DNA from 2 places in the Serratia sp. TSO36 genome. Region 2 is predicted to be linked to the other one. Evidence: predicted binding sites of a transcription regulator. Region 2 holds the regulator's gene; the other holds the start of a gene.
What was found. Region 2 encodes LexA, which represses DNA repair genes until DNA is damaged. Its sites were predicted from a motif close to TNCTGTATGTACATACAGNA; they were not measured.
Positions count from the first base shown of each region.

Region 1: a site for LexA is predicted at 9,853-9,872, ahead of umuD (translesion error-prone DNA polymerase V autoproteolytic subunit). Genes of this name have one in related genera too.

Region 1 covers NZ_JBJZOU010000015.1:480,887-491,645, forward strand. Annotated here, with positions in the region: gene ACK3CV_RS15775 (ATP-binding protein) at 1-3,378, shown strand, start outside; gene ACK3CV_RS15780 (GlxA family transcriptional regulator) at 3,417-4,379, opposite strand; gene ACK3CV_RS15785 (cysteine hydrolase family protein) at 4,530-5,231, shown strand; gene ACK3CV_RS15790 (GlcG/HbpS family heme-binding protein) at 5,575-6,048, shown strand; gene ACK3CV_RS15795 (outer membrane protein) at 6,137-6,826, shown strand; gene uraH (hydroxyisourate hydrolase) at 7,162-7,578, shown strand; gene ACK3CV_RS15805 (type 1 fimbrial protein) at 7,803-8,075, shown strand; gene umuC (translesion error-prone DNA polymerase V subunit UmuC) at 8,100-9,410, opposite strand; gene umuD (translesion error-prone DNA polymerase V autoproteolytic subunit) at 9,413-9,847, opposite strand; partial or broken gene ACK3CV_RS15820 (SOS response-associated peptidase family protein) at 10,036-10,215, opposite strand; gene ACK3CV_RS15825 (hypothetical protein) at 10,518-10,759, opposite strand, start outside.
Region 2 covers NZ_JBJZOU010000024.1:414,363-425,121, reverse strand. Annotated here, with positions in the region: gene plsB (glycerol-3-phosphate 1-O-acyltransferase PlsB) at 1-909, opposite strand, end outside; gene ACK3CV_RS22730 (diacylglycerol kinase) at 1,058-1,426, shown strand; gene lexA (transcriptional repressor LexA) at 1,529-2,137, shown strand; gene dinF (MATE family efflux transporter DinF) at 2,240-3,577, shown strand; gene ACK3CV_RS22715 (CsbD family protein) at 3,893-4,102, shown strand; gene zur (zinc uptake transcriptional repressor Zur) at 4,205-4,717, opposite strand; gene ACK3CV_RS22705 (sugar O-acetyltransferase) at 4,962-5,534, shown strand; gene dusA (tRNA dihydrouridine(20/20a) synthase DusA) at 5,645-6,655, shown strand; gene pspG (envelope stress response protein PspG) at 6,813-7,031, shown strand; gene ACK3CV_RS22690 (quinone oxidoreductase) at 7,332-8,315, opposite strand; gene dnaB (replicative DNA helicase) at 8,483-9,907, shown strand; gene alr (alanine racemase) at 9,925-10,759, shown strand, end outside.

The sequences.
Region 1 (10,759 bases), on a different contig from region 2:
GGCATCTCCGCCGACTATGCCTTGCTGGTATTGCGCTATCTCGGCCTGAGATTCCACGTACTGCATTATCCTAATCGCAACGCCGCGCTGGATGGGGTGCGCAGCGGCAAAGTGGATATTTTGCTGGATGACGACGGCGGCCTGTTGACGCAGCAACCTGGCCTGATTAAGAGCATGCCTTATATGCCGGATCATCCGGCGCTGGTCTCCCGCGAGACGGCCATGTCCAAGCCAATGCCGGTGCTTGCCGATGCGCGCATCGCGCTGGTGCGCGGATACCTGAGCGACGACTGGGTGGCGAGCCATTACCCCAATGCAAAAATCACCCGCTATCCCTCGCCGCAAAGCGCCTTGTCTTCGGTGGCGTTCAGTGAAAACGACTATTTTATCGGCAGTCTGACCACCGCCAGTTTTTTAATCGAGCGCAACTACGCCACCACGCTGTCCATCGCGGACATCTTCCCGCAAGAAGATACCGGCCCCCGCTTCGTTTTTCGCGAGGCGGACATTCCGCTGCAACGTTCCGTTGATGCCGTGCTGCAGTCGATCTCCCCCGTTCAACACAAGGTCATCTTCCGTCATTGGAGCCAAGGCCCCAATCTGTGGCTGTATCAATCTCGCTTGCCGTTAACCGAACGTGAACAACGCTGGCTGTCGCAACACAGCGAACTGCGCGTAGTCATTAACCCGCTGTATGCACCTTTCACTTTGTTTGACACACAAAAACAGTTTCACGGCATTTCAGCGGACATTTTGCGGCTGATCCATCTGCGTACCGGCTTGAATTTTAAGGCGGTGGAATCCGACACCATCGGCGACATGTTCGATTTGGTCAAACAGCAACGCGCGGATTTTATCGCCGCCATGAGCTACAGCACGCCGCGGGATAAACAGCTGCTGTTTACCCGCCCTTACGTGTTGCCGCCTTTCGTCTTGGTCGTCCAGGATAGCCAGACCGCTCCGCACGCCTTAACGGATCATCTAAAAATCGCCATCACCCCCGACAACGCGCTGCGGCCATGGCTCAAAGCGCAATATCCATCGCTGACGCTGATCGATGCCGAAAACGCCAGCGTAGCGATGCAAATGGTCAACGAGGGCAAAGCGGACGGCGCGGTGAACAACCTGATCGGTGCCCGTTACCTGATCGATCGTTATTTTCGCGGGAAACTTAAGATCGCTTTCCGGTTGGGCGAACACCCCGCACGCATCGGTTTTGCCGTGGGGCGCGATCAACCGGAGTTATACAGCATCCTCAACAAAGCGTTAGCCGATATTCCACCGCGTGATATCTCGATGATCGCCAACAAATGGCAAGGTACGCCGGATGTCAAACTGGATACCTGGGCGGTTTATCAGAGTGAGTTTTATTGGCTGGCCGGGGTTTTCGCCGTGTTAGTCATCACCTCGCTAATTTGGAATTACTATCTGCATCGCGAGATTCGCCTGCGCAAAGAGGCGCAGACCAAACTGCAAGAGCAGGCCACATTCCGGGAAACGCTGTTCAACGGCACGCCGGTGCCGGTTTATGTGGTCGATGCCGGCGGCAACCTGATCAACTACAACCCAGCCTGGGCACTGTTTTTTACCGGCGAAGGCGAAAACCTCAGCCGCTTGCCGTTGAATTCCGCCAAACATCCGCTGGCTGATATTTTCCACGATATTCGCCCGCTGCTTACCGACACCGTGACACCGGCGTCATCACCTAAACACTACCGGGTCTATAACGGCGTGGAAGAGCGGGTCATTGTTCATCAGGCGGTTACCTATCAGGATCATACCGGCGCCGTGGCGGGGCTGATCGGCAGTTGGCAAGACATCACCGAACATGAAACGTTGCTGGCCGCGCTGTCGAATGCCCGGGAACGGGCAGAGCAGGCCAACAGAACCAAAAGCACCTTCCTGGCGACCATGAGCCACGAAATACGCACGCCGATCAGCGCCATTATCGGTCTGCTGGAATTGGCAGTCACTACGCCGGAACAACAACGTGCAGAAACGGAAAAGGACTCCATCCGCGTCGCCTATGACTCCGCCCTGTCGTTGATGGGCCTGATCGGCGACATTCTTGACCTGGCAAAAATCGAATCAGGCAAACTGGAATTAACGCCGGAATGGGTGCGGATAGACGATTTGGCTCTGCCTGTCGTTCACGTCTTCGACGGCCTGGCCAGGCAAAAAGGCATCACGCTCGAATGCCATATCGATGCCTTGCATCCCGACGAAGTGTATCTCGACCCGATGCGCCTGCGGCAAATATTGTCAAATCTGGTGAGCAACGCCATTAAATTCACCGAGCAAGGCTTAGTGAACGTGCAAATCCACTGTTTGCCGAACAATGAAAACCAAGCGATGCTGACGCTTATCGTCACCGATACCGGCGTCGGTATCGCGCCCGAAGAGCAAGCCACCATTTTCGCGCCCTATGTGCAATCCGAGGCCGGTAAGCACCAGCAGGGTACCGGTTTGGGGCTGGCGATCTGTGCACAATTGGTGTCAATGATGCAAGGCACCATCGATTTACACAGCCAACCCGAACGCGGTACGCGCATTACCGTCTGCATTCCGGTAGAGCACCGCCAACATCTGTCGATTGTCGCCAGCGAACGAGAAGTCATCACCAGCACCGAACAACCGCTGTGTATTCTGGCGGTTGACGATCACCCGGCGAATCGGCTTTTGCTCACCCGCCAGCTTTCCCGCCTGGGTCACCAGGTTATTGAAGCGGAAAACGGGCGGCAGGCGCTGGAGCTTTGGCTGACTCAGCCCATCGATCTGGTGATCACCGACTGCAATATGCCCGTTATGGACGGACTCGAACTCACCCGCCAGCTTCGCCAACGACAAAGAAAACCGCTCATCGTCCTGGGCTTGACGGCCAATGCGCAACCGGAAGAACGCGTGCGTTGCATTGCCGCCGGCATGGACGACTGTTTGTTCAAACCGTTGCGTTTATCGCAGTTGGATGCACTATTAAAACGGCTCCCAAGGCAGTCTGCCGAATGGGGGAAGGAAAGCCGCGTTCCCCTGCAGGAATTGGTCGATCTGCCCGCGCTGGAGAGCCTGGCGCAGCAGGATAAAACGCTGTTGCGTCATCTGCTGCTTGCTACTCGCGAAGAAAATGCGCGTGACATGCAACATAGCCGTCAGTTGCTCGATGAGGAAAATTGGCAGGGATTGGCTCGCAGCCTGCACCGCCTGGCCGGTGCGACCCAAATCGTCGGCGCCGCCGAAGCGGAAAATCATTGCCGCAGTTTGGAACAGTATTGTGAAAATACCGCCGCCCCGGATAAAGAACAGGTTGCGCAAAAATTGCACCTGGCCCTCTCCGCGCTTCAGCGCCTGAATCAGGCGATTGACGACTTTACCGCAGAGTGATGACGTCCCCCAGAGTGATACTCGCGGGGGGAAGGTCTCTACTTCACCTTGAGATGAAACTCTTTGCGATAGCGTGATGGGGACGTTTTGAATTGCTGTTGAAAATGCCGCCGCATGGAAAGCGTAGAGCTGAAGCCAGCCACCAGGGCAATTTGTTCAATCGATTGGTCGGTTTTTTCCAGGAATCGCTGGGCGAGAGCCAACCGTTGGCTTAACAGCCATTGCGTGAGGGTTGTCCCCGTCGACTGTTGGAATCGCCGGGTAAACGTTCGACGACTCATGTACGCTTTATCCGCCAAAGCCTCGACGGTATGAGGAAGTTGCAGATTGCTGACCGCCCAATCCAACGCCTTCATAAAGCGGTCTCCCCCCTGAGTATTGCATACCGCATGTTCAATAAACTGCGCTTGCCCCCCCTGGCGATGCGGCGGCACGACTAACTGGCGGGCCACCCTATTGGCGACTTCGGCGCCGCATTGCTGCCTGACCAAATGCAGGCAACAGTCAATACTGGCCGCCGTACCGGCTGATGTGATCACATCGCCATCGTCCACATACAGCACATCACGATCGATAGAAACGGATGGATAACGCCGCATAAAATGCGGCATCCAATTCCAATGGGTTGTCGCGGGACGACCATGCAACATCCCGCTCTCAGCCAAAACGAACGCCCCCATACACAACCCGACCACTTTTGCGCCGCGCGAATGGGCGCGCTGCAGGGCCGAGATTAATTCCGCAGGCGGCATGACGGTGGGGTCGACCCAACTGGGGATAATGACGATATCGGCGTCATCCAACACCGATAAATCATGCTCCGCGATAATGGAAAAACCGGCGTTCGTTCTTAATGGTCCTGGCTGAGCGGCGCAAACCGTCATCTGATAATAAGGCATACCTTGCGGATTAAGGGCTTTTTCGAATACGGCACAGGGCACGGAAAGATGAAAGGGAATGATGCCATCAAAAACGACAATCCCTATCTTGGTTAATGACATGAGATTTCCTCAGCGTTTTCCCTCAAGTTTGGCTCAAAACGCTCGTTATTGCGTAGTTATGTATCTCGTCTCTGTGCGGTAACGGTGACAAGATTTATACGTCTTCAAGACGTGGATACTTTATTTTAATGATAAATCGGGAGAAATGAGATGCGAAAAATGATCGCTTACAGTGCATTGGCTTTGTCTATGGCAGCATATAGCATGGGTTCACATGGCGCAATAAAACCCGCCAACCAGGCGCCTACCATTCGCACGCTGTCCGGTGCGGAAAATACCCGGAGTTTAGACAAAAACGCCACGGCGCTGATCGTTATTGATTTCCAAAATGAATACTTCGAGGGGAAAATGCCGATTCCCGACGGGAGAAAGGCATTGGACAACACCAAACGATTGATCGACTTTGCACATAAACATAGCATGCCAGTCTATTTCGTCCGTCATATTGGCCCGGCAAATGGCGCCTTATTTGCTGAAAACAGCAGGTTCGCCGAATTTCATCCGGCATTGCAACCCACACGCGCTGATTATGTCGTCACAAAAACAACGCCGAGTTCATTTGTCGGCACCGATCTTGACAAACAGCTCAAACAACGCGGCATCAAACAACTGATTGTCACCGGATTAATGACGCATATGTGCGTGTCTTCCACCGCGCGCGACGCTGTGCCATTAGGGTATAACGTGATCATTCCCGAAGACGCTACCGCTACGCGCGATCTGGCTACCTGGGACAATAAAGTGGTCGATCATAGAACATTGCAGCAGGCCGCCCTTGCCGGCGTCGCCGACGTTTTTGCTGAAATCAAAACCACACAGCAAGTTCTGGCGCTGCCTGTCGTAGGCAATTAAACATTCAACTCGGGTTGCCACTCAGGCAACCCGATATTCGGCGCTGCGACGGCATAACAACCTCACCGAATTATCGAAAGGATGACAAGACTATCATCCTTTCCTTACAAAACACTCAGGAATAGCTGATATTTTCCACCCCCTAAAATACATATAGTTTTCTCGTTGTCAGCGTGGCTGCAATTAAACATCATAAATGCATAAGGGTTCCCATGTTTCGATATATTCTTTACGAACTGCCATTCGGAGTCCTGTTTTCCGTCATGATGACACTCGCTCTAATTCTCATTAGCGGGATTGCCTATTTTATTTTTTCAGGACTTTGACACTAAGGTAAATTCACATGAAAAACCGCGCAATGCTTTTTATTTTACTCTCCGCTATCGCGGCCGGCGCCGGCGCAAAATCGCTATCAACGCCGTCACTTTCTCTCTCGCAAGCCACTCAGCTGGCCAATACGGCGATCAAAGCGTGCGCCGCTAAAGGTTATAACGTCAGCGTGACCGTAGTAGACGCCGCAGGCTTGACCCGCGCCGTTCAACGTATGGATAACGCCGGGCCTCATACCCTCGAAGCCAGCTATAAAAAAGCTTATACCGCCGCGTCAAGCGGTGTGATGACCAGCCAATTGCTGGAGACCTCGCAGAAATACCCGGCAGCGCAAAACCTTTCCGACATTCCGGGTTTCTTGCTACTGGGCGGCGGGGTGCCGGTCAAAGAGAACGACAAAGTCATCGGCGCCATCGGCATTGGCGGTGCACCTAGCGGCAGTGTCGATGAGGCTTGTGCATTGGAAGCCATCACGCAAGCCCGCTGAAAACAGCAATAACTCATCATCGTGACGCACACTCTCAGCAAACGGAAGGCAGCGCCCTCTTGCCTGCCCATTTAACAAGGACATAATCATGAAACATCACTCTCGCCTGCTCTTGCTGCCCCTGATTTCATTGGGCGCATCTGCCGCCATGGCGGCCGAAGCTCCCAAGAGCGGTTACTACGGCGCAATCAATGCCATCGAGACCCGCCAGCAAGCGCACAATATGGATCTCAGCGAGCGCCCCGGCATCGGTTCCTTCGTCGCCGGCAACGAGAAGCAAAACTTCCTCAATGGTTCACTGGCCGCCGGTTATCAATACGGTAACGGCTGGCGAACCGAGGGAGAATATGTTTTCAAGAAAAGCAATGAGTACACCAGCGGCTCATCGACCTTCGCCACCAGCTTCAACCACATGACAACCGATTCGCAACGCCTGATGCTCAACGTTTATCGTGACTTCATGCTCACGGATAAATTCGCCGTCTACGCCACGGCCGGCATCGGCATCGCCAAAATCGACGTCGGCGGTTGGCAGGGCAACGATACTCGCCACTTCGCCGACAGCACACAAACTAATTTCACCTATTCCCTGGGCGCCGGCGTGTCTTATGAGGTGCTGGAGAATCTGACCGCTTATGCCGGTTACCGTTATGTCGATATGGGCAATGTGGAGAGCGGGCGCAACACGTTCGTCAACGCCCGAGGGCTACAGGATGAAAACTTGCGCGCTCGCCTGACGAACAATGAATACCTGATTGGTATTCGTTATACGCTGTAAGATATATGACGCTTATCACCTGCACCGCCAAATGATGATAACCATGGCTCATAACTTTATTTTATTAATGAGCTTCAATAATTTCTATGGCACTCTTCACTGATTTATTACTGATTATATCGCTTACACTTTTAAGTCTTTTTAGCTTTCATCAACATATTAAGGAAAAAAGAGGAAAGAAACTGCTCCCCAACAAATATTTACCGGGCAGAGCACCACGAAACAGATTACGTTGAACTTATTTACTCTCATTCTCTTACTTTGTGTCTATCCCCAGCGCCTGTTTCTCTCAGGCGCTTTTATTCTCATCCGCACGAGTATTCATGGAGGAAAAAATGAAAATAGCGATCGGGCTGGCAATAGGTTTTACTCTCTCACCGTTATCTTTCCCTACCCTGGCCGAAACAATGAAGAATCCAATCAGCATTCACGTTTTAAACCTCCAGTCCGGGGAACCCTCGATCGGGATGACGGTGCTCCTGGAGCGGCAAGAGGGGCAGAACTGGCTCCGACTCTCTTCACAGACCACCGATTCTCAAGGTCGCATTGCTGCACTTTACCCGAAAAATGAGATCGTGAAGCCAGGGGTTTATAAAGTCACGTTCGAAACGCAAGCGTATTTCACTCAGTATCGGCAAATTTCTTTTTATCCAGAAGTCCCCGTTATCATTCATATCGAAGACCCAAACAGGCATTATCACATACCGCTGTTAGTCAGCCAATATGGCTATTCAACCTACCGTGGCAGTTGACATGGCATTATCCTCTCCCTCTTTCGGCGGCGGTGATGACACCCGCCGTCATCTTTCTCTTACAGTCATTCACGCCTTCCTTTCAATAAAAGCCGGTAATGCTGACAACCAATAAATCGCCTCCTGATATAAATGCCACTCCCTTTTCCTTACGATGAATTAAAAAAGTGAAATGAATGAGATTCACGTCTTCTAATTTAAATACTACCTATGGGAACCCCATGATGAAAAATAAGATACTTATGCTAAAGGCTATCGCCATTTCCTATTTGATTACGATGGCACCGGCATACGCCACACCATCCGGAAACATCACCTTTTATGGTTCCATTACGGAGCCCACCTGTCTTTCGTCAGTACTGAATGAAAAATTCAACGTGGATTGTTCCAAGCGCAGCGATAAACCAGAGTCAGTCTGGGAACTCATCACCCATACCGAATTGGAATATCTTGGAACCAATAAAAATCTGGCGATCGCCCATATCGTCTATCGCTAAGGTTTCAGCCTACGCCGCCAGTGTTCACCCGCGGCGTGTTTCTTCCTTCGGCTCGGCAGCGTGCGTCTCCCCCAACCGCACCACCGGAATATCCGCCAGCCGGGTGGTGTAGGCCGGCGACAGCATTTCGCGCTTCATTTGCCACGGCTTGACGATCCCCTGCCCGGCGAACCACACGCGCCCGCGCCCCTCCTGATTCAGGCGATCGAGGGTCGCCATCAGCCGCTCGCTGTTGCGACGCGGCGGGCAGTCGTCGAACAGATCGATCTGCGCCATGGCGGCGGCGCTGAAATCCCCCAGCACCACGCCGCCCTTCAGATAACGCCGCCCTTCCTGCCAGATGCTCTCCAGCGCGCGCACCGCCATGGCGATGATGTCGCGGCTGTCGTTGCTCGGCGTTTGCAGCCGGGCGGTGCCCATATTGCTGTAATACCCTTCGCCCGCCGAATGCGGGCTGGTTTTGATAAACACCGACACGTTGCGGCAATAGCGCTTTTCCTGCCGCAGCTTTTCGGCGGCGCGTTCGGCATAGCTGCAGATGGCCTCGCGCATGTGCGGGTAATGCGTCAGCCGCTGGCCGAACGAGCGGGAGCAGATGATCTGCTCTTTGGCGGCCGCCTCATCTTCCCACCGCAGGCACGATTCGCCGCGCAGCTCGCGTATCGTGCGCTCCAGCACCACGCTGAAGGTTTTACGCGCCAGTCGGGTATCGCAGTCCGCCAACTGCAGCGCGGTGTGAATGCCCATCGCCTGCAGCTGGCGAGTCAGGCGGCGCCCCACGCCCCATACCTCTTCCACCGGGATCAGCGCCAGCAGCTTGCGCTGGCGCGCCGGATCGGATAAATCCACCACGCCGCCGGTGCCGCGCCATTTCTTGGCGGCGAAGTTGGCCAGTTTGGCCAGCGTTTTGCTCGGCGCAATGCCGACCCCGACCGTTAAATGCAGCTCGCGCCGGATGCGATCGCGCACCCGCCGGCCGAACGGCTCCAGCGCTTCGCAGTGCGCCACGCCGTCCAGCCGCAGAAAGGCTTCGTCCAGCGAGTAGATCTCCACCGCCGGCGCCATCTCTTCCAGCGTGTCCATCACCCGGCGGGACATATCGGCGTACAGCGCGTAGTTGGAGGAGAACACCGCGACGTTGCGGCGGCGCATCTCCTCTTTGATCTTGAAATAAGGCGCGCCCATCGGCACGCCCAGCGCCTTCGCCTCGGCGCTGCGGGCGATCACGCAGCCGTCGTTGTTGGACAGCACGATCACCGGCCGCCCGCGCAGATCGGGCCGAAAGATGGTCTCGCAGGAAGCGTAGAAACTGTTGACGTCTACCAGGGCGAACATGGTTACCGCGCCGCGTAGACGATAAAGGTCACCACGCCGAAGATCTCCAGCTGCGCCTCGTCGTCGAACACGATCGGCGCGTAGGCAGGATTCATCGGCAACAGCCGCACGTCGGGGTGGCGCTGCAGCTTTTTGACGGTGAATTCGCCGTCCACCGCGGCGATCACGATATTGCCGTGCTCCGGCGTCAGGGCGCTGTCGACGATCAGCAGATCGCCATCCTGGATATTGCCGTCGATCATCGACTCGCCGCTGGCGCGCACGAAGTAGGTGGCGTTGGGGTGCCGCACCAGCAGCTTGCCGATGTCCAGCCTACTCTCGACATAGTCCTGCGCCGGGGAAGGAAAACCGCAGGCCACGCGATCGGCAAACAGCGGTAACGTCAGGGGTTCACCTGGTGAAAAAGCATACAACCTTGAATTGCTCAGCATAATCATAACCAAACTGTATATTTATACAGTCAAGCATAAACAAAACGCGAACGCGTGCAACCCCCAATCCCCCTGCGGATCGCGCTTTGCCGCGTAATATAATAATTTTCTGAGTGATTTTTCCTGCAGCTTTTGGCGTTCTTCGCGTGTGTTTACACACATGATACCCACCAAAACTGTGGATAATGCGGCACTCAGACCGTTGGCGTATCGATGGGCAGGATGAGTGAGGGATTGTCATTGCGAACGGCGCCGACGGCGGGCGATACCGGCTGCCAGACGAAATCCTCTGCCTGCAGGCTGTACACGTCAGCCTGCATTTGACCAGAGGGCGGGACTAAGCGGGTGTCGAGCCAGTCGCGCGCGGCCGTCGGTCTCTGCTGCGTACAGCGCCGCAAATAACAGCGGCAGGCCTTGCCTCACGGGAGGAACGGCGGACGGCTTTACAAAATGACGCCAATAAAATTGCGACTGGCAATGGCATCAATGGGACGGCCAGAGACGAAAGTCAGTACGTTATGCCAGGAGCTTGGGATAACCCGACAAACGCTGTACCGCCACATTTCCCCTGATGGTCCACTGCGAGCTGACGGTATAAAGCTGCTCAACCGGGGATAATTTTAGCGGACGGAAAAATCTGGGGTTCCGGCGTAGAACCCCGAATAAGGAATAATCCTTAATTCATTTCAGGATTATTAATTCCATCTAAAACCTCTCGGCAATATTCTTTTTTATAGGCTTCATCATTACTTAATGACTTAACCAAAAAATCAGCATTTTTCCAACCATTATCCCAATGCGTATCGAATCCTGACTGTTCATACTTTAATGTTCTAGTTAATGAGTCTTTTATTTGGTTTTTATATTTATCAATTTTCTCATTGGTTGCCCCACAAACATCATGTGCAACACGAGCAT
Region 2 (10,759 bases):
GGGCACGTAGACGATCTCGTGGCCGTCCTGCGCCAGCTGGCGCACGCGCTCGGCGTTGGTGACGTTGATGCCCTGATACAGCCGGTTCCAGGTCCAGCTCAGCACGCGGTCGGACAGGCGCACGGTTTCGTAGGAGAAATCGGCGGCGATCTCTTCCATCAGCGCGATGGCGTTTTGCTGGGCCTTCTCATGCGAGATCTTCTTGCTGCGCGCTTCGTCCTCGACCGCTTTTTCGATCGCTTTGGACGCCAACAGCTTGTTAAACAGATCCTGACGGGCCGGCAGGCTCGGGCCCACGGCGGCCAGGCGCTGACGCGAGAAGTGCATGCGCGCCACGCGCGCCAGTTTCTGCGCGATGGTTTTATCCGTTCCGTGTTCGGTGGCCATGCGGCGCAGCGAAACGGTGTTGGAGAAACGCACGAAGCTGTCGCGGCCGAGCCACAGCACGGCGAAGAATTTCTGCACGCCGTTCAACAGACGCAGGTGCGGCGTACCGTGGCCTTCGCGGCCCGGTGAGCGGCCGAACATCACCGAAACCGGCAGCATCTGAATGTCGAGATCCGGATTGCTGCGATGCAGATCCAGATAGTCGTGGAACAGCTTTACCGACTCTTCTTTCGGGGTGTAATAGCGGAACACGCGCGGGCCGTCGTGAATGAACACGTAGCTCGGCAGCACGGTGCCGTCGATCTCCAGCGAGTTGAGCGGATCGGGCAGATCCTGCGCCAGGCACTGGGTGCGCAGCGTCAGCAAATCCGCCTTGGAATTGTAAGGTAAAACATACAAAATCGGCCGTGAGGGATCCAACCCTAGCTCGGTAACCGGATCTGAAGGGATGACCTTACTTCTTACCAACAATTTAAGTGGTAAATTCAATATTTTATAATAAATTTTACGCCAACCTGACATAACAACGTGAAGCCTCTTGTTAGCAATGCGCCGCAAGCATACCAGAAACCGGGTAGCAGATCTGTGGTGTTCGAAATCCGAGAGCCGTCAGCGCGGACTGTTCTAGACTCTTTTTATTATGACCGACCTCTGAGAAAGGCACGAAAACATGGCAAACCAAGCAACCGGCCTGACCCGCATCATTAAGGCCGCCGGCTACTCCTATAAAGGGCTTTCCGCCGCCTGGCAGCACGAAGCGGCGTTCCGCCAGGAACTGGTGGTCACCCTCCTGGCTATCATACTGGCTGTCTGGCTGGATGTGGGTGCGATAGCGCGCATTTTATTGATCGGATCGGTAGCGCTGGTGATGATCGTCGAGATCCTGAACAGCGCGATCGAGGCGGTTGTGGATCGCATCGGCAGCGAACATCACGAGCTGTCCGGCCGGGCCAAGGACATGGGATCGGCGGCGGTGTCGCTGGCGATCGTGCTCGCGCTGTTCGTTTGGGGCACGGTCTTATGGCAGCACTTCGGCTGACGAAAAGCGCCTACTGACTGATTTTTATTTAATCTTCGGTTCCCAATCCGCGCTTACCTGTATATACTCACAGCAAGACTGTATAAACAAACAGGGGGCGGAATGAAAGCACTAACTACCAGACAGCAAGAGGTCTACGACCTGATTCGCGAGCACATTTCGCAAACGGGCATGCCGCCAACGCGTGCCGAGATCGCGATGCGTCTGGGGTTCCGTTCGCCTAACGCCGCTGAAGAACACCTGAAGGCGCTGGCACGCAAAGGCGTGATCGAAATCGTCTCCGGTGCTTCGCGCGGTATCCGCCTGCTGATGGAAGAAGAAGAGGGGCTGCCGCTGATCGGCCGTGTCGCCGCCGGCGAGCCGCTGCTGGCGCAGCAGCACATCGAAGGGCACTACCAGGTGGATCCTTCCCTGTTTAAACCGAGCGCCGATTTCCTGCTGCGGGTGAACGGCATGTCGATGCGCGACATCGGCATTCTGGACGGCGATCTGCTGGCGGTGCACAAAACGCAAGACGTGCGCAATGGCCAGGTCGTGGTGGCGCGCATCGAAGACGAAGTGACGGTCAAGCGCCTGAAAAAGCACGGCAACGTGGTTGAACTGCTGCCGGAGAACAACGAATTCCAACCGATCGTGGTCGATCTGCGTCAGCAGAATTTCACTATCGAAGGGCTGGCGGTCGGCGTGATCCGCAACGGCGACTGGATTTAATCGTCGCACCCTCAGTGCCGCCTCCTTGTATCAATCGCCCCTGTTCTGGGGCGTTTTTGTTTCTGACCTTGCCATTCGCCACCGCTACGGGAACGTCTCATCATGCGCTTGATTTCCGCCTTTACCAGCGACACCGATAAAGCTCTGTGGCGCCTGGCTCTGCCGATGATTTTCTCCAATATTACCGTGCCGCTGCTCGGGCTGGTGGACACCGCGGTGATCGGCCACCTCGACAGCCCGATCTATCTGGGGGGGGTCGCGATCGGCGCGGTGGCGACCAGCTTCCTGTTCATGCTGCTGTTGTTCCTGCGCATGAGCACCACCGGCCTGGCGGCGCAGGCGCTGGGGGCACAGAACCCGCAGGCGCTGGCGCGCGCCTTTATGCAACCGCTGCTGTTGGCGCTGCTGGCCGGAGCGGCGATCGTCCTGCTGCGTTATCCGTTGATCGAACTGGCGCTGCGGATCGTCGGTGGCGATGGCGAAGTGCTGGAACAGGCGCGGCGTTTTCTTGAGATCCGCTGGCTCAGCGCCCCGGCGGCGCTGGCCAATCTGGTGCTGCTGGGCTGGCTGCTCGGCGTGCAGTACGTGCGGGCGCCGGTGATCCTGCTGATCGTCGGCAACCTGCTGAATATCGTACTGGATATCTGGCTGGTGATGGGCCTGGGCTGGAACGTTCGAGGGGCGGCGGCGGCCACCGCCATCGCCGAATACGCCACGCTGTTGCTCGGCCTGTGGCTGGCGTGGCGGGTGATGCGCCTGCGCGATATTACCCTGCCGATGCTGCGCCAGGCCTGGCGCGGCGATCTGCGTCGCCTGCTGGCGCTCAACCGCGACATCATGTTGCGTTCACTGTTGCTGCAACTGTGCTTTGCGTCGCTGACCATTTTCGGCGCTCGTCTGGGGAGCGAGGTGGTGGCGGTCAATGCGGTATTGATGAATCTGCTGACGTTCACCGCCTATGCGCTCGACGGCTTCGCTTATGCGGTGGAGGCCCATTCAGGCCACGCCTACGGCGCCCGGGACGATAGCCAACTGCGTAAGGTGTGGCACGCGGCCTGCAGGCAGGCGGGGCTGGTCGCGTTGGCCTTCGGCCTGGCGTATGCCGTTACCGGCCAGCAGATAGTGGCGGCGTTGACCTCCTTGCCGGAGCTGCGTGCGTTGGCTGCCCATTATTTACCGTGGCAGGTCATTCTGCCGCTGGTCGGGGTGTGGTGCTATTTGCTGGACGGCATGTTTATCGGCGCCACGCGCGGCGCCGAGATGCGTAACAGCATGGCGGTGGCTGCGGCAGGGTATGGTCTGACGCTGTTCAGCGTGCCGCTGCTTGGCAACCACGGGCTTTGGCTGGCGCTGGCGGTGTTTCTGACGTTGCGCGGCGTGGCGTTGGGCTGGATTTGGCACCGCCACCAGGTGCGCGGCAGCTGGTTTACCGCACATTAACCCGGGCGTTCTGTTGGGGTAATGGTTAGTTTTTCTTATGTTTTATGTCATGTTTGCTTACATGTTTTCAGCCTAGTCCCGTTCGCGTTAGTTCGTTGTTTGCTGGCGTTTTTTGTTTTTATTTTGTCAGTTAATGGTTTTTTGTTCTGTGTTTTGGCTTTTTTATTTCCACGTTTAACTAGAATGAATCATGTGGCTGGTACATGAAGGGGAACGGTGCTCCTTAAGGTGAAGGGAGCATCAGCCAGAAAAATTTCTGGTTAACCCCGGCCGGCGACAGGGATCACTGATTCACCACAGGTTAACGGAGAGACTATGAATAAAGATCAAGCCGACGGTAACTGGAAGCAGCTGAAAGGCAAAGTGAAGGAAAAATGGGGCAAGCTGACCGATGACGATCTGACGGTCATCGAAGGGAAACGCGAACAGCTGGTCGGCAAAATCCAGGAGCGCTACGGTTACCAGAAAGAGGCGGCCGAAAAAGAGGTGAAAGCCTGGGAAGAACACACCAAACACCGCTGGTAATTTGCAGGGCCGCCATTGAAGGCGGCTTGCCCAGCGCAGGCCGGCGTCGCTCTCATCCTCTGGCGCCCCGGCCGCAGGTACAGGGAGGTACCTGACTTCGTCTTACTTCTTCTTGATGGCGATGCTGTGATCGTGTTCGGCGCAGTCATGCTTGCTGTCGCACGCCTCAACCTCCACGCAGCCGGCGCACAGACCGTGCGCTTCCACCACGCTGTGCCGCAGCGCAAATCCTGCTTCCTGCGCCAGCTTCTGCAGCGTTTCCTCTACGCCTTCGGTAGTGCGTTCGGTCACCTGGCCGCAGCGGTCGCAGATAAACAGTGCGGACGTGTGCATCGGCTGTTCAAAATGGTGGCACAGCACGTAGCTGTTGGCGGATTCCACTCTATGGATAAACCCTTGCTCCAGCAGAAAATCCAGCGCGCGGTATACCGTCGGCGGCTTGGCCTGCGGTTCGGCGACGCGCAGCAGATCGAGCAGGTCATAAGCGCTGATTGCACCGGGTTGCTGAGTCATCAGACGCAGCACTTCCAGCCGCTGCGGCGTCAATCGCACATTGCGTTGCTGGCAGAGGCGTTCCGCCTGCGCCAGCAGCTTTTCCTGGGTGGTTGAGTTCATCGCAAATATCCCGGTACGTAAAAAAGCCGATTTTACCATGATTACGGCGAATCGCCGAGAGTTGCCCCCTTTCCCCTGAGGATAGCGCAGGGAAAGGCGCGCAGAGTGCGCTAAAAGAGAGATGCATCACAACTTTTCCCCGCCGCAGGGCGACAAATCAACATTGCCGGTTTTAGCGCTGGAGAGCGGCGGGCGAGAGCGGTATAACGCGCTTCACCCGCGTGATGAGCAGGAGCCTTGTGCGATGACGGAAAGAGAGAAGCTGTTAAGCGGCCAGGTGTACAACAGCCGCGATGAAGAATTGATTGCTATGTACCATCGGGCCAGGGCGTTGACCAAAAGCCTGGGCGAGCTGGATTCGCATCAGACGGACGAGAAAAACCGTCTGCTGGGCGAACTGTTCGGCGCCTGGGGCGAGGCGAGCTGGATCGAAACGCCGTTCTGGTGCGACTACGGGCAGCATGTCCGCATCGGCAAGAACTGTTTTATCAACGTCAATGCGGTGTTCCTCGACTGCAATACCATCACCATCGGCGACAACACGCTGATCGGCCCCAACGTGCAAATCTACACGCCGAGTCATCCGCTGAAGGCCGGTGAACGCTTTACCGGTGACCCGGCTTTCCCTTTCCGCACCTCGGCGCAGCCGGTGTCCATCGGCAGCAATGTGTGGATCGGCGGTAACGTGGTGATCTTGCCCGGAGTGACCATCGGCGACGGCACCACTATCGGCGCGGGCAGCATCGTGACCGGCGACATCCCGGCCAACGTGCTGGCGCTGGGGCAGCCGTGCCGGGTTATCCGCGCGTTGGAATAGGGCGCAGATAAGGCGGTTTTCCCAACGGCGCCGATTGTCGTTATAATAGCCGTTTGCGGCCGCGCGCCGTTCGTTGAACCCAGACAGACTCAGGTAGCCAGTAACTCAGCATGACGAAAGACAACCACGCCCCAACCTACGCCGCCAATCGTTTCTCCATCGCGCCGATGCTCGACTGGACCGATCGTCATTGCCGTTACTTCCACCGCCTGCTGACCAAGGAAACGCTGCTGTACACCGAAATGGTGACCACCGGCGCGATCATCCACGGCAAAGGCGACTACCTGGCCTACAGCGAAGAAGAGCATCCGGTGGCGCTGCAGCTGGGCGGCAGCGATCCGGCCGCGCTGGCGCACTGCGCCAAACTGGCGGAGCAGCGCGGTTACGACGAGATTAACCTCAACGTCGGCTGCCCGTCCGATCGCGTGCAAAACGGCATGTTCGGCGCCTGTTTGATGGGGCAGGCGACGCTGGTCGCCGACTGCATCAAGGCGATGCGCGACGTGGTGTCGATCCCGGTGACGGTGAAGACCCGCATCGGCATCGACGATCAGGACAGCTACGCCTTCCTGTGCGACTTTATCGAGACCGTCGCCGGGCGCGGTGAGTGCGACATGTTCACCATCCACGCGCGCAAGGCCTGGCTCTCCGGCCTCAGCCCGAAAGAGAACCGCGAAGTGCCGCCGCTGGACTATCCGCGCGTCTATCAGCTGAAACGGGATTTCCCTGCGTTGACCATCGCCATCAACGGCGGGGTGAAAACGCTGGAGGAGGCGCGGCAGCACCTGCAGCATCTGGACGGCGTGATGATGGGGCGCGAAGCGTACCAGAATCCGGGCATCCTGGCGCGGGTCGACAGCGAACTGTTCGGCGCGCAGACCGCAGTGCCGGACAGCGTGGCGATCGTCGAAGCGCTGTATCCGTATATCGAGCGCGAGCTGTCCAACGGCACCTATCTCGGCCACATCACCCGCCACATCCTCGGTTTGTTCCAGGGCGTGCCGGGCGCGCGCCAGTGGCGTCGCCACCTGAGCGAGAACGCCCACAAGCCGGGCGCCGATGCGCGGGTGGTGGAGCAGGCGCTGGCGCTGGTGCGTCAGCCGCGTGTCGAAATGGCGTAACCCACAAAAATTTTGACCAACAGTTAGTGTTTTTCGCCAGGCATTCGGCGCGTTGCCGGATGCCTGCCCCGTTCTTTCAATAGGTTAGCACTTTCGCCGTTCTGGCACGCTTCTTGTAATCCACTCTGCAGATACGTTGAGTTGCAAAGGAGCAATCATGTTGGAAATCTTCTTTCTCATTGGCTTTGTGGTGATGCTGATGGTGACCGGCATCTCGCTGCTGGGGATCTTCGCTGCGCTGTTGGCGGCGGCGGCGTTCATGCTGGTGGGCGGGTTGTTCGCGGTGGTCATCAAGCTGCTGCCGTGGCTGATTTTGGCGGTGGTCGGGGTATGGATTTACCGCGCGATGCAGAAACCGCAGGCCAGGCGTTACTGATTTTTTGCTGAATAATCAGACAGTCACACTGAAACTTGCACGATTTTTCGCACCGCGAATGCGGCAACGATCACAGCTTGGCAGTTTTCCCCGGCGATGTGGCACATAAAGCGTGTTTTTTGCCGGATGGGGCTGTTAGGATGTTTGTCGATGCAGTGATGCGACCGATTTCATCACCGTGAGAGACAACCAAAATTCGTGTTGCTGAAGCAACCCCCTGTCTCTGGCGGACTCTGCTCTACCCCTACAAAACGCAGTAACAGAAAGGGCTCCGCAAGGAGCCCTTTTCTTTGGCCGCTATCAGGGGATCAGCAGGCTGGAGCCGCTGGTGCTACGGCTTTCCAGCACCTGGTGCGCCCGCTGGGCGTCGGCCAGCGCAAATTTCTGCTCGTCTCTCACCTCCACCCGAATGGCGCCGCTGCCGATCAGTGAGAACAGCTCGTTGCTGGCGTATTGCAGTTCGGCGCGGTTGGTGACGTAGCCGTTGAGGGAAGGGCGGGTGACGTACAGCGATCCTTTCTGGTTGAGCAGCGCCAGATCGACGCCGGTCACCGGGCCGGAGGCATTGCCGAAGCTGACCATCAGGCCGCGGCGTTTCAGGCTGTTGAGCGAGGCCTGCCAGGTGCTTTGCCCCACCGAATCGTACACTACGCCAACTTTCTCGCCGTGCGTCAGCTCGGCCACCCGCTGGGCGATATCCTCTTTGTGGTAGTTGATGGTGGCCCAGGCGCCGGCCTGTTTCGCCAGCGCGGCCTTCTCGTCGGAGCCGACGCTGCCGATCAGGCGCGCGCCCAGCGCTTTGGCCCATTGGCAGGCGATAAGGCCAACCCCGCCGGCGGCGGCATGGAACAGGAACACTTCACCCGGCTGCACTTCGTGGGTCTGGCGCAACAGATAGTGCACCGTCAGCCCTTTGAGGAAAGAGGCGGCGCCCTGCTCAAAGCTGAGGTTGTGCGGCAGCAGCGCCACTTTTTCTTCCGGCACGTTGTGGATCTCGCTGTAGGCGCCGAGCGATGACTGCGCATACACCACCCGGTCGCCCGGTTTGATCGCGCTGACCCCGGCGCCGACCTTGATCACCACGCCGGCCGCCTCGGTGCCGAGGCCGCTTGGCAGGCTGGCCGGCGCGTACAGCCCGCTGCGCACATAGGTGTCGATGTAGTTGATGCCGATCGCCTTGTTCTCGATCTGCACTTCCCCGGCAGCCGGATCGAGCGGTGTAAAATCAACGTATTGCAAGACTTCCGGCCCGCCGGTGGCGGAGAATTGAATGCGCTTGGCCATATCGTTACCTCGTTGGAGTGTCTGATTTCACCCTATTCTTTTTAGTCTCGGAGATCCAGTTCGCCCGTGCGGGGTTCAATACCTTTTTTGCATCGGTTATGGCGCAAAAATCACGTATACTCTCGCGTCAGGATCCTTCATTCGCAACCGGATAAAGACTACGTTTCATGGCAGGAAAAAAACCAACCAACAAAACAAACTCGGACGAAACCAGAGAGCGTTCCAGAGATCGTCAGATGGAAGGGCTGAAGATGCCGCCGCACTCGCTGGAGGCCGAGCAGTCGGTGTTGGGCGGTTTGATGCTGGATAACGAGCGCTGGGACAACGTGGCGGAGCGCGTGGTCGCCAACGATTTCTTCAGCCGCCCGCACCGCCTGATCTTTACCGAGATGCAGCGTCTGCTGGAGATGAGCAAGCCTATCGACCTCATCACCCTGTCCGAATCGCTCGAACAAAAGGGCGAACTGGACTCGGTCGGCGGCTTCGCCTACCTGGCCGAGCTGTCGAAAAACACCCCGAGCGCCGCCAACATCGGCGCCTATGCCGACATCGTGCGCGAGCGCGCGGTGGTGCGCGAGATGATCTCGGTGGCTAACGAGATCGCCGACGCCGGCTACGATCCGCAGGGGCGCAGCAGCGAAGACCTGCTCGATCTGGCGGAATCCCGCGTCTTCCAAATCGCCGAGAACCGCGCCAGCAAAGACGAGGGCCCGAAGGGCATCGAGCGTATTCTGGAAGACACCGTGTCGCGCATTGAGCAGCTGTATCAGCAGCCGCACGATGGCGTGACCGGGGTCGATACCGGCTATCAAGACCTCAACAAGAAAACCGCGGGCATGCAAAAGTCCGATCTGATCATCGTCGCTGCCCGTCCATCGATGGGGAAAACCACCTTCGCCATGAACCTGTGCGAAAACGCCGCGATGACCCAGGAAAAACCGGTGCTGATCTTCAGCCTGGAGATGCCCGGCGAGCAGATCATGATGCGTATGCTGGCGTCGCTGTCGCGCGTGGATCAGACGCGCATCCGTACCGGCCAGCTCGACGACGAGGACTGGGCGCGCATTTCCAGCACCATGGGTATCCTGCTGGAGAAGCGCAACATGTACATCGACGACTCCTCCGGCCTGACGCCGACCGAAGTGCGCTCGCGCGCGCGGCGCATTTTCCGCGAGCACGACGGGCTTAGCCTCATCATGATCGACTACCTGCAGCTGATGCGCGTGCCGGCCCTGTCCGACAACCGTACGCTGGAGATCGCCGAGATTTCGCGCTCGCTGAAGGCGCTGGCGAAAGAGCTGCAGGTGCCGGTGGTGGCGCTGTCGCAGCTGAACCGAAGCCTGGAGCAGCGCGCCGATAAGCGCCCGGTCAACTCCGACCTGCGTGAGTCCGGCTCTATCGAGCAGGATGCCGACCTGATTATGTTCATCTATCGTGATGAGGTGTATCACGAGAACAGCGATCTGAAAGGGATCGCGGAAATTATTATCGGTAAGCAGCGTAACGGCCCGATCGGCACCGTGCGCCTTACCTTTAACGGCCAGTGGTCGCGTTTCGATAACTACGCGGGGCCACAATACGATGACGAATAATCAGCTAAGGAACTGAAATGAAAGCGGCAACCGCTGTAATCGACCGCCGCGCTCTGCGACATAATCTGCAACAGGTGCGCCGCCAGGCGCCGCAAAGCCGCCTGATTGCCGTTGTGAAAGCAAACGCTTATGGACATGGCCTGCTGGAAACAGCCCACACCTTGCAAGACGCCGACTGCTACGGCGTGGCGCGCATCGGCGAGGCGCTGATGCTGCGCTCCGGCGGCATCGTCAAACCGATCCTGCTGCTGGAAGGCTTCTTCTGTGCCGAAGATCTGCCGGTGCTGGTGGCGAACAACATCGAAACCGCGGTACACAGCATCGAACAGCTCGAAGCGCTGGAGCAGGCCGAGCTGGCGCGCCCGGTGCCGGTGTGGATGAAGCTCGATACCGGCATGCATCGGCTGGGGGTGCGCCCCGAACAGGCGGAAGCGTTTTATCAGCGCCTGTGCGCCTGCCGCAACGTGGCGCAGCCGGTCAATATCATGAGCCACTTCAGCCGCGCCGATGAGCCGGAATCCGACGCCACCCTGAAACAGATCGCCTGCTTCGAGCAGTTCGCGCGCGGCAAACCGGGCCAACGCTCGGTCGCCGCGTCCGGCGGCACGCTGCTGTGGCCGGATGCCCACAATGAGTGGGTGCGTCCTGGCATCATTTTGTACGGCGTGTCGCCGCTGGATAACGGCAGCGGCGCCGAGCATGGGCTGCAGCCGGCGATGACGCTGAAGTCCAGCCTGATCGCGGTACGCGAGCACAAGGCCGGCGAAGCGGTTGGCTACGGCGGCACCTGGGTAAGCCCGCGCGATACCCGGCTGGGCGTGGTGGCGATGGGATACGGCGACGGCTACCCGC